One region of the Pseudoduganella aquatica genome, then DNA from elsewhere that is predicted to be linked to it. Evidence: predicted binding sites of a transcription regulator. Region 1 holds the regulator's gene; each other region holds the start of a gene.
The links. Region 1 encodes LexA, which represses DNA repair genes until DNA is damaged. Its sites were predicted from a motif close to ACTGTATNNNNATACAGT; they were not measured.

Region 2: a site for LexA is predicted at 1,901-1,918, ahead of KT882_RS12760 (VRR-NUC domain-containing protein). Genes of this name have one in related genera too.
Region 3: a site for LexA is predicted at 1,659-1,676, ahead of imuA (translesion DNA synthesis-associated protein ImuA). Genes of this name have one in related genera too.

Annotation. Positions count from the first base shown of each region.
Region 1 covers NZ_CP086370.1:5,415,723-5,418,992, forward strand. The annotation lists gene KT882_RS24185 (RpnC/YadD family protein) at 1-1,013, shown strand, start outside; gene lexA (transcriptional repressor LexA) at 1,112-1,768, shown strand; gene KT882_RS24195 (glutathione S-transferase family protein) at 1,784-2,410, shown strand; gene KT882_RS24200 (cystathionine gamma-synthase family protein) at 2,505-3,270, opposite strand, start outside.
Region 2 covers NZ_CP086370.1:2,875,877-2,879,146, reverse strand. The annotation lists gene KT882_RS12775 (hybrid sensor histidine kinase/response regulator) at 1-1,019, shown strand, start outside; gene KT882_RS12770 (hypothetical protein) at 1,028-1,222, shown strand; gene KT882_RS12765 (phasin family protein) at 1,294-1,833, shown strand; gene KT882_RS12760 (VRR-NUC domain-containing protein) at 1,934-3,270, shown strand, end outside.
Region 3 covers NZ_CP086370.1:5,516,306-5,519,575, forward strand. The annotation lists gene KT882_RS24630 (Y-family DNA polymerase) at 1-992, opposite strand, end outside; gene imuA (translesion DNA synthesis-associated protein ImuA) at 919-1,641, opposite strand; gene KT882_RS24640 (putative Na+/H+ antiporter) at 1,781-3,031, shown strand; gene KT882_RS24645 (SPFH domain-containing protein) at 3,180-3,270, shown strand, end outside.

The DNA.
Region 1 (3,270 bases):
CGCCCTGGAAAAACGCCGTGATGGCGTATTTCCGCGAATTCATGGCGTTCTTCTTCCCGCGCGTCCATGACGCCATCGACTGGCGCCGGGATTACAGCTTCCTTGACCAGGAGCTGGCCCAGGTGGTGCGCGACGCCAGGCTCGGCAAGCGCAGGATAGACAAACTGGTGCGCGTCACCGGCAAGGACGGCGATGCCAGGCTGCTCTACCTGCACCTGGCGATCCAGCGCGCCAGGGAAAAAGACTTCGCCGAACGCATCTTTACCTACTACTACCGCCTCTACGACCGTTTCCGCTGCCCGATCGCGACGCTGGTGGTACTGGCCGACCCGTCCCCCTCTTGGCGGCCGGACTGCTTCCAATGCGAACTGTTCGGCTGCGAAGCCGCCATATATTTCCCCACAGTCAAATTGCTGGACTTCTGGCCGCATCTGGACCGGCTACTGGCCAGCAACAACGCTTTCGCCCTGCTGACCGCCGCCCACCTGATGACGCTGCGCACCCGCCACGAGCCCAGGAAACGCTTCGAATCCAAGGCAATGCTGACCTCATTAATGTATGCGCGGCATTGGGACCCGCAACGCATACTCGATCTTTTCAATGTACTAGACTGGATGATGAAGATCCCCGGCGACTTGCAAGACCAGCTGGCCGTGCGGATTGACGAACTCAACAGGAGCAAGGAAATGCCGTTCGAGAACCTTATGATACGCATGGCCAAAGACCGGGCCCGCAAAGAAGGCTTGGAGGAAGGCAGAGAAGTGGGTTTGCAGGAAGGCCGGGAGGTGGGTTTGCAGGAGGGTCGGGAGGTGGGTTTGCAGGAGGGTCGGGAGGAAGGCCGCGAGGAAGGCCGGCGCGCCGTGGTGCGCAAGCTGCTGCAGCTGCGTTTCGGGCCACTTTCCGCCAGTGCCGAACTGCGCATCTCCCACGCCAAACCGGAAGAATTGAATACTTGGGAAGACAAAATACTGCAGGCAGGCTCGCTGGAGGAGGTCATCGGGCCGATTGCATGAAAATATTTCGCACATATCAACAAAATCCCTTGCATTAGCTCGCGCACTGTACAAAAATACAGTCTGTCTATATCCACAGCTCTCAGAGCTAACGCACCATGATCAAGCTCACCGCACGCCAGGAACAAATTCTCAATCTGATCAAGGATGCCATCGACAATACCGGCTTCCCTCCCACCCGCGCCGAAATCGCCAACGAGCTGGGCTTCAAATCGGCCAACGCCGCCGAGGAACACCTGCAGGCCCTGGCGCGCAAGGGCGCCATCGAGATCGCCGCCGGCACCTCGCGCGGCATTCGCCTGCTGGGTGCGCACGCCGAATCGGCCGCCACCAAACTGGCGCACGCCGCCGCTGCCGCCGCATCCAATATGATGTCGCTGCCGCTGATCGGCCGCGTGGCCGCCGGCTCGCCCATCCTGGCCCAGGAAAACCTGGAAACCAGCTACAGCGTAGACCCTTCCCTGTTCTCAGCCAAGCCCGACTACCTGCTGAAAGTGCGCGGCGAGTCGATGCGCGACATCGGCATCATGGACGGCGACCTGCTGGCCGTCAAAAAGGTGGACAGCGCCAAGAACGGCCAGATCGTGGTGGCCCGCATCGGCAACGAAGTCACGGTCAAGCGCTACAAGAAGACCGGTTCGACCGTCGAACTGTTCCCTGAAAACCCGGATTTCAAAGTGATCACCGTTGATCCGGAAGCGGAGGAGTTCGCACTGGAAGGCCTGGCGGTCGGCCTGCTCCGCAGCTGGCATTAACCGGCGGACGGCAGCATGGCGAGCTTCAAGCTTTACGGCAATTGCGAGTCCGGCCACAGCTACAAGGTCAAGCTGGCCATGGAAGTGGCCGGCGTGCCGCATGAGTACGAGGAAATCGATCTGCGCCTGGAGCGCGCCGCGCGCCCCGAGCCTTTCCGCAGCCTGGCCAAATATGGCGAGGTGCCGCTGCTGGTGCATGGGGACCGCGCCTATGTGCAGTCCAACGCCATCCTGCTGCACCTGGCGGAACATCTGAAAGCCTACGGCGGTGAAACGCAGCAGCGCCTGGAGCGCGTGCGCGAGTGGCTGTTCTGGGAAGCGAACCGCATCGGTTTCTCCATGGCGCACCTGCGCTACGGCCAGAAGTTCGATCCCGAGGCTTACGCAGGCACCGTGCTGCCCTGGTTCCGCAACCGTTTCAACGCGGACATCGAGCGCCTGGACAATGAACTGGCCGACGGCCGCGCCTTCCTGCTCGATGACAGCGTCAGCATGGCGGACTTTTCCATCTGCGGTTATTTGTACTGGCCCGAACAGGCCAATGTGAACTACCCGCCGCGCGTACAGGCCTGGCTGGACCGCATCGCGGCCCTGCCCGGCTGGCGCCATCCTTATCAGATGGAAGGCGCGCAGCCCTGGTAAGCATGGCGGGTTACGGCGTTCCGCCTAACCCGTCCTACCAGTCCAGCCCCGCAACGTAGGGCGGGCTAGGTGCGCAGCACCGTAACCCGCCGCCTTAGCAGGCCTCCAGCGCGCAGCTGAAATCTTCCAGCAAATCGGCCGTATCCTCGATGCCGACGGACACGCGTATCAGCGACTCCGCGATGCCCATCGACGCGCGGCGTTCCGCACCCATCTCGTAGAAAATGGTGTGCGCCACCGGAATGATCAGCGTGCGCGTATCGCCCAGGTTGGAGGCCGGAATCGCCAGCCTCAGTCGGTTCAGGAAATCGAAGCAGTCGATGCCGTCCTTCAGCTCAAAGCTCAGCAGCGAACCGTGCGCGCGGAACAGTGCCGAGGCAATGGCGTACTGCGGGTGCGACTGAAGACCCGGGTAGTACACCGCCGCCACGCGCTCGTCCGCTTCCAGCAACTCGGCCAGCGCCTTGGCGTTGGCGCAGGTGCGCTCCATGCGCAGCGCCAGCGTCTCCGCGCCCACGGCGATGTGGTGCGCCGCTTCCGGTCCCAGCGAGGCGCCGAAGTCGCGCAAGCCCTTGGCGCGGATCTGCGTGATGCCCCACTGCGCCGGCGCCGCCTTCTTGTAGTTCTCGAAAATATTCGGGAACTGCGTCCAGTCGTAGGCGCCGGTGTCGGTCAGGCTGCCGCCCAGCGCGTTGCCGTGGCCGCCGATCGACTTGGTCAGCGCATTGATCACCAGGCCCGCGCCCACCGTCTTCGGCTGGAACAGGTAGGGCGTGGTCATGGTGTTGTCCACGATGTAGAGGATGCCGCGCTCCTTGCACAGCTCGCCGATGCGCTTCAGGTCCGCCACCTGCGTGCGC
Region 2 (3,270 bases), 2.5 Mb from region 1:
CCTTCGCCATGTACTACCGCGAAGTCCGCAGCCCCAGCGCAGCCGACATGCGGCTGATCGGCGTGGCCACCCACCTGGCCGGCATCGCCATCGCCCGCACCCGCCACGAGGACGAACTGCGCCTCCACCGCACCCAGCTGGAAACCCTGGTGGCCGAGCGCACGGCGGAACTGCGCAAGGCCAAGGACCGCGCCGAACAGGTCAACGACGAACTCGCCACGGCCTTGAGCAACCTCAGCATGACGCAGGACGAACTGGTGCGGCGCGAAAAGCTGGCCGCGCTGGGCGCCCTGGTGGCGGGCGTGGCGCACGAACTGAACACGCCCATCGGCAACGGCCTGATGGCCGCCAGCAGCATGGCCGAGCGCACCCAGGCGCTGCGCGCCGCCTTCGCCAAAGGCGCCCGCCAGTCCGACCTGGGACAGGGCCAGCTGGACGCCTATCTGGACGAGGTGGCGCAGGCCGACGAGATCGTGGTGCGCAACCTGAAGCGCGCCGCCTCGCTGCTGCACAGCTTCCGCGCCATCGCGCTTGACCAGGACAGCAGCCAGCGCAGCCGCTTCAAGCTCGAACCCCTCGTGGCCGGGCTGATTCCGCCGCTGCTGGCCACGGTCAAGAACTTGGCGATCGAGGTGGAGCTGAACATCCCCGCCCACCTGGAGCTGGACAGCTATCCCGGCCAGCTGAGCCAGGTGCTGCTGGCCCTGCTCGAGAACAGCGCGGTGCACGGCTTTGCGGGCCGCAGCGGCGGCCATGTGCGCATCAGCGCCAGCCTGAACCGCACCGGCAGCATCGAGCTGGTCTACGCAGACGACGGCAACGGCATCGCCTCCGAGCACCTGGGCCATATCTACGACCCCTTCTTCACCACGCGGCGCGGCGCCGGCGGCTCCGGCCTGGGGCTCTACATCGCGCACAACATCGTCACCAGCGTGCTCGGCGGGCGCATCAACGCCGCCAGCCAGCCCGGCCAAGGCGCCACCTTCGTCCTGTTGCTGCCGCCGGCGGCGCCGCTATAATCGGAGCCATGAAGAAGCTGACCGCCTCCCTGCTGCTGCTGTGCTGCACCGCCCTGGACGCCGCGCCCGCCCCGTTTTACTGGTGGGTGAGCAAGGTGGACGGCGCGCGCGTGTGCGCCCAAGGCCCGCTGGGCCAGGGCTGGGAGCGGGGGGCGCACGCTTACAAAGATAGCCGTTGCGAAAAATTAGCGTTTGCCAAATAATGGGGCCATAACAAGACGCTTTGTTGCAGGCCGGTATGCCGTAGTTCTATTCCAATAACCGAGGAGAACGAATGTTTACGAGTCCAGAGCAGTTCGCAGCCACCACCAAGGCCCTGTTTGAGTTTCAGCTTGAAACCTTCAATACGCTGACCAGCAAAGCCGTGCAAGGCGTGGAGCAAGTGGTGGCGCTGAATATGGCCACCGCCAAGAGCACCGTCGAGGAACAGCTGGCCGCCGGCAAGGAGCTGAGCCTGGCGCGCGATCCCAAGGCCGTCATGGCCGTGGCCGCAGCCAAAGTCCAGCCCGGCATGACCAATGCCGCCGCCTACAACGAGCAGCTGGGCGGCATCATTGCCGAAATCCGCGAGGAATTCACCCGCGCCGCCGACGCCCATATGACCGAAGCCAAAAGCACGCTGAGCGCGCTGATCTACGACGTGACCAAGAACGTGCGCCCCGGTTCCGAGAATGCGGTGCAGATCGTCAAGCAAGCCATCGACAACGCCTTCGCCGGCTACGAGCAGGTAACCAACGCCACCCGCCAGGCCGTGGCCAATGTGGAAGCGCAGGTCGCCAAGGCGGCGGCAACCGTCCAGCCAGGCAAAAAATAAGCCGCAAGGCTGTCCAACACGGGCCGGGAGCGCCGCACCGGTTGCTCCCGGCCCGCTAACGCGATACACTGTATGAACATACAGTTGGCAGCGCGTTGCAATGATCAGAGTTCTGGAAAACGAGTTTTATTACCTGGATAACTTCCACCAGGTTCTGCAGTGGATAGGCGAGCGCTACGACGACTTGCTCACTGCCGAGGAACGCGCTTTCCTCTCCCACTTCCCCGCCCTGCCCCGCGCCTCGCGCGCGCTGTTCGTGCGCATGGTCATGCGCAAAGGCGAACTGTTCCGCGCCAGCAAGCTGGTCTACGCCGAAATCGGCTGCGCGCACGAGGCGGCGCGGCCGCTGGCCGAGCTGGGCTGGATAGACGCCGACCCGGTGCTTACCCTGGAGCAGCTGTTCGCCCTGCTGCAAAAGCCCGAAATTGCGCGCGTGTTCCAGCTGGCCGGACATGAGAAAAACGCGCGCAAGCCCGAACAGCTGGCCGCACTGCGCGAGCGCCACGAGGGCGCGCACCGCTTCTCGGCCTGGTGCGGCCAGGCTTTCGACCATGTCTACCAGGTGCTGGCGCAGCCGCTGTGCGACCGCCTGCGCCTTATCTTCTTCGGCAACTACCACCAGGACTGGTCGGAATTCGTGCTGTCCGACCTGGGCGTGTACAAATACGAAAAGGTGGAGTTCTCGCCCTCCGCGCGCGGCTTCCGCAGCCGGCGCGACATCGACGACTACCTGGCCCTGCACCACTGCCGCGAACGCTTTACCGAAGGCGAAGATCCGCAGGAGGTGCTGCGCGCGCTGCCGCCCGCCATCGCCGGCAATGAATGGCTCAACAGCCGGCGCGACAAGCTGCTGTTCCAGATGGCGCAGCACTTGGAAAAACAGCAGGACTGGAACGGCGCGCACGGCATCTACGCGGCCTGCGCCTATCCGGGCGCACGGGCGCGCGCCATCCGCGTGCTGGAGAAAAGCGAGCAGGCCGGCGCCGCGCACGCGCTGCTGCTGCAAGCGCTGGCGCAGCCCGAGAGCGAGCACGAACGCCAGCAACTGCTGCGCATGCTGCCGCGCCTGCGCCGCAAGCTGGGCCATCCCAAGCCGCCCGCCGCCCAGCCCGCGCCCGTGGTGCGGCTGGACCTGACGCTGCCCATGCCCGAGGGGGAATGGTGGGTGGAAGGCGTGGTGCGCGACCACCTGGCGCGCGAGGAAGCGCCGGTGTACTACGTGGAAAACGCGCTGATCAACTCCCTGTTCGGGCTGCTGTGCTGGGACGCCATCTTCACCAGCATTCCCGGCGCCTTCTTCCATCCCTTCCACCATGGCCCGGCCGACCTGCACAGCGCCGACTTCCAGCGCCGCCGCGCGGCGCAGTTCGCCGCCTGCCTGGGCCAGCTGGACGACGGCGGCTACCAGGACACAATACGGCGCAACCTGCTTGCCAA
Region 3 (3,270 bases), 100 kb from region 1:
TGCGCCGCCTCCAGGCACAGGCCGATGACCGGCGCCGCCAGCTCGGTCTTGGCCAGGCGCTCCTTAAGCAGGCGCAGCAAATGGTCATCGCGCCATACCGGCTCGCCCAGCGCGATGTCGATCGCCGTCGGCGCGCGCGCCACCTTGCCCCGCTCATGCTCGAGCAGCAGCCTCACGCGCTCGACCGCGAACTGGCGCGCGCACAGCCAACCCACCATCTGCTGCAGCAGGCGCTGCGCCCCGTGCAGCAGCGCGTCCGCATGTTCGACGCGGTCGAACAATTCCAGCTTCGCGCTGAAAGTGGGCGGCGCCTCTATCCACACATGCAGCTCGGGCGCCTCGCCGTGCGCCTCGTCCAGCAGGTCCAGCAAGGCGCGCCCGCAGCGGCGCTGCAAGCCGGGCCGGGGCAAACGCCGCAGGTCCGCCAGCGTAAGACAGCCCATGCCCTCGAACCAGTTCAGGAAGGGCCGCGCCGGCGGCGGCAAGCTGCTGGGCAGCGGCGCCAGCCGCCGCGCCATGCTCTCGATTGTTAAAGAACGTCCGCCCCCGCTGCGCGCCAGCAGCCAGGCGCCGCGCGCGGTGGGCGCGGCGCCCAGCACGGCGGTGAAACCCAGCGCCCGCATGCTGGCGCGCACCAGCGCGCACAGCTTGCGCACGCCGCCGAACAGGCGCAGGCTGGCGCCCACATCCATCAGCAGCGTGGCCTCCTCGGCCTCCGCCACCTGCGGCGTGTAGCGCAGCAGCGCCATCGCCACCGCGTGCGCCGCCTCCCGCTCGCGCAGCGGCGCGCGCTCGTGCAACTGCGCCTCCGGCGCCATCAGCAGCGCGCCGCCGCGCCGCATGCCCACCCGCACACCGGCGGCATGGGCATGCGGCGACACCGCCAGCACGCCGTCCTGCTCCAGCACCACGCTGCCCTTATCCTCCGACCAGCTGGGGCAGAAGACTTCGAGCGGTAACCGTGGCAGGTAGAGGCTTATCCATAAACGCATGACGCTGCAACAAAGAAGGAGGCAAGGGCAGGAAGAGCGGCGCGTCGCGCTGCGGTCCCCGGCGTTTTATAAAGTCGATGCTGATGCCGCCCGGAGCCGGGCGCAGCGCCAGCCGCAGCGGCGCGGGCGAGGCGTCCTGCGCCGCCGCCAGCGGACGCATCAGGAAAAACAGCGTATCGCCGCTTTGCGCCGCCAGATGCAGCCGGCGCAAGCTTTCGCTGCGCATTTGCTGCTGCCACAGCAGCAGCGCGCCGCAGCAGCCGCTGCGCAGCACCTGTTCGGCCGCCCACAGCGCGTCCCCGCTTTTGCCGGTGCCGCGTATCCATACCATCTGTTCCGGGGGCAGGCCCAGCGCGGCCAGCGCCAGCCCCTGCGGAATTTGCGGCGGCGCCAGCAGCACCACCGGCCGTTGCGCGGCCGCCGCCAATGCCGGCCGCAGCAGCCGGATTTCGCCTATGCCCGCTTGCTGCAGCATCAGCTCGGTAAGCGTGCCTTGCGGCCAGCCGCCACCCGGCAGCTGCGCCGACAGCGCCGCGTAGCCGGTGTCCATGCAGCGCGTGGCCGCGTGCGCCAGCTGCGAAGCCAGCCACAGGGACGGATGCAGGCTTTCGGGCGCGGCGATAACGGCGGCTGCGGTGGAGTTGGACATGGCGCTCAATGCAAAATACTGTACATATACACAGTACTATTTACTCCCGGTTTTAGCAAGGACTACTTGCGGTATGTGCCCAGGAGAAAGCTTGCGCATGCTGTAAGATGGCCATTGCCACCATTCTTTATGGACATTTATGACCACCATCGAGCTCATCGGCGCCATCCTGTTCGGACTGGCGCTGGTGCACACCTTCGCCGCCAAATCCTTCGAAAAGCTGGCCCACCGCCACCCGCGCCACGCGGGGCTGCTGCACCTGCTGGGCGAAGTGGAAGTGGTGTTCGGCTTCTGGGCCGCCATCCTGATCGTGGCCATTGCCCTTGCGGCAGGCGGCCAGAACGCCATCGCCTACGCCGAATCGCGCCAGTACACCGAGCCGCTGTTCGTGTTCGTGGTGATGGTGGTGGCCGCCTCATGGCCGGTGCTGAACGCGGTGCAGCGCGCCTTGCAGGCGCTGGCGCGGCTGGCGCCCATGCGCACGGAACTTGCGCTGGCCTGGCTGGGCCTGGCGCTGGTGCCGCTGGCCGGCTCGCTGATCACCGAACCGGCCGCCATGACCTTGGCTGCGCTGACGCTGGCGCCGCTGGTCTTCCGCGCCGGCATGCCCGAGCGGCTGAAGTACGCGGCGCTGGGCGTACTGTTCGTCAACGTCTCCATAGGCGGCACGCTCACCTCCTACGCCGCGCCGCCGGTGCTGATGGTGGCCGCCACCTGGGGCTGGGACAGCGCCTTCATGGCCAGCCAGTTCGGCTGGAAAGCCACGCTGGCGGTGCTGGCCAACGCCACCGCCGTCTGCTTCATGCTCAAACGCCATTTACAGCCTGCGGAAGGCGCGCCGGCCGAGGGCGGCCCCGTGCAGGTGCCGCTGCTGGTGTCGCTGATCCACCTGGCCTTCCTGGCGGCCGTGGTGCTGCTGGCGCACCATCCGGTGATGTTCCTCGGCCTGTTCCTGCTGTTCCTGGGCTTCACGCAAGCCTACCAGCGCTACCAGCAGCCGCTGATCCTGAAGGAGGGCCTGCTGGTGGGCTTCTTCCTGGCCGGGCTGGTGGTGCTGGGCGGCATGCAGCAATGGTGGCTGCAGCCCATCGTCTCCAGCCTGGCGCCGGTGGCGCTGTTCTTCGGCGCGCTGGGCCTGACCGCCATCACCGACAACGCAGCCCTCACCTACCTCGGCTCGCTGATCGAAGGCATGGCGCCGCAAGCGCAATACATGCTGGTGGCCGGCGCGGTGGCCGGCGGCGGCCTGACGGTGATCGCCAACGCGCCCAACCCGGCCGGCGTGTCGCTGCTGCGGCGCGGCTTCCAGGACGAGTCCATCGGCGCACTCGGCCTGCTGCTGGGCGCCCTGCCGCCCACCGCCGTAGCCGCCGCAGCCTTTTTCCTGTAGACAACATGCGTCTCCCTGGATGGAACGCAGCAAGCACGGCAGGCTGTGGCTTCCTGCCCTAATATTTTTTTGATAAATTTCTTGACTCCAACTCGAAGTGATCCTAAAGTGATATCACTTTGATGTCACAACCAAGAGGGAGTCCAGCATGAATGCAGCACATATCCGCCGCGAAACGGCGTTTTCCTCGGTCAGCGGTTATACGGCGGCGGTAGGCGCCATTGCGCTACTTGCTTTGG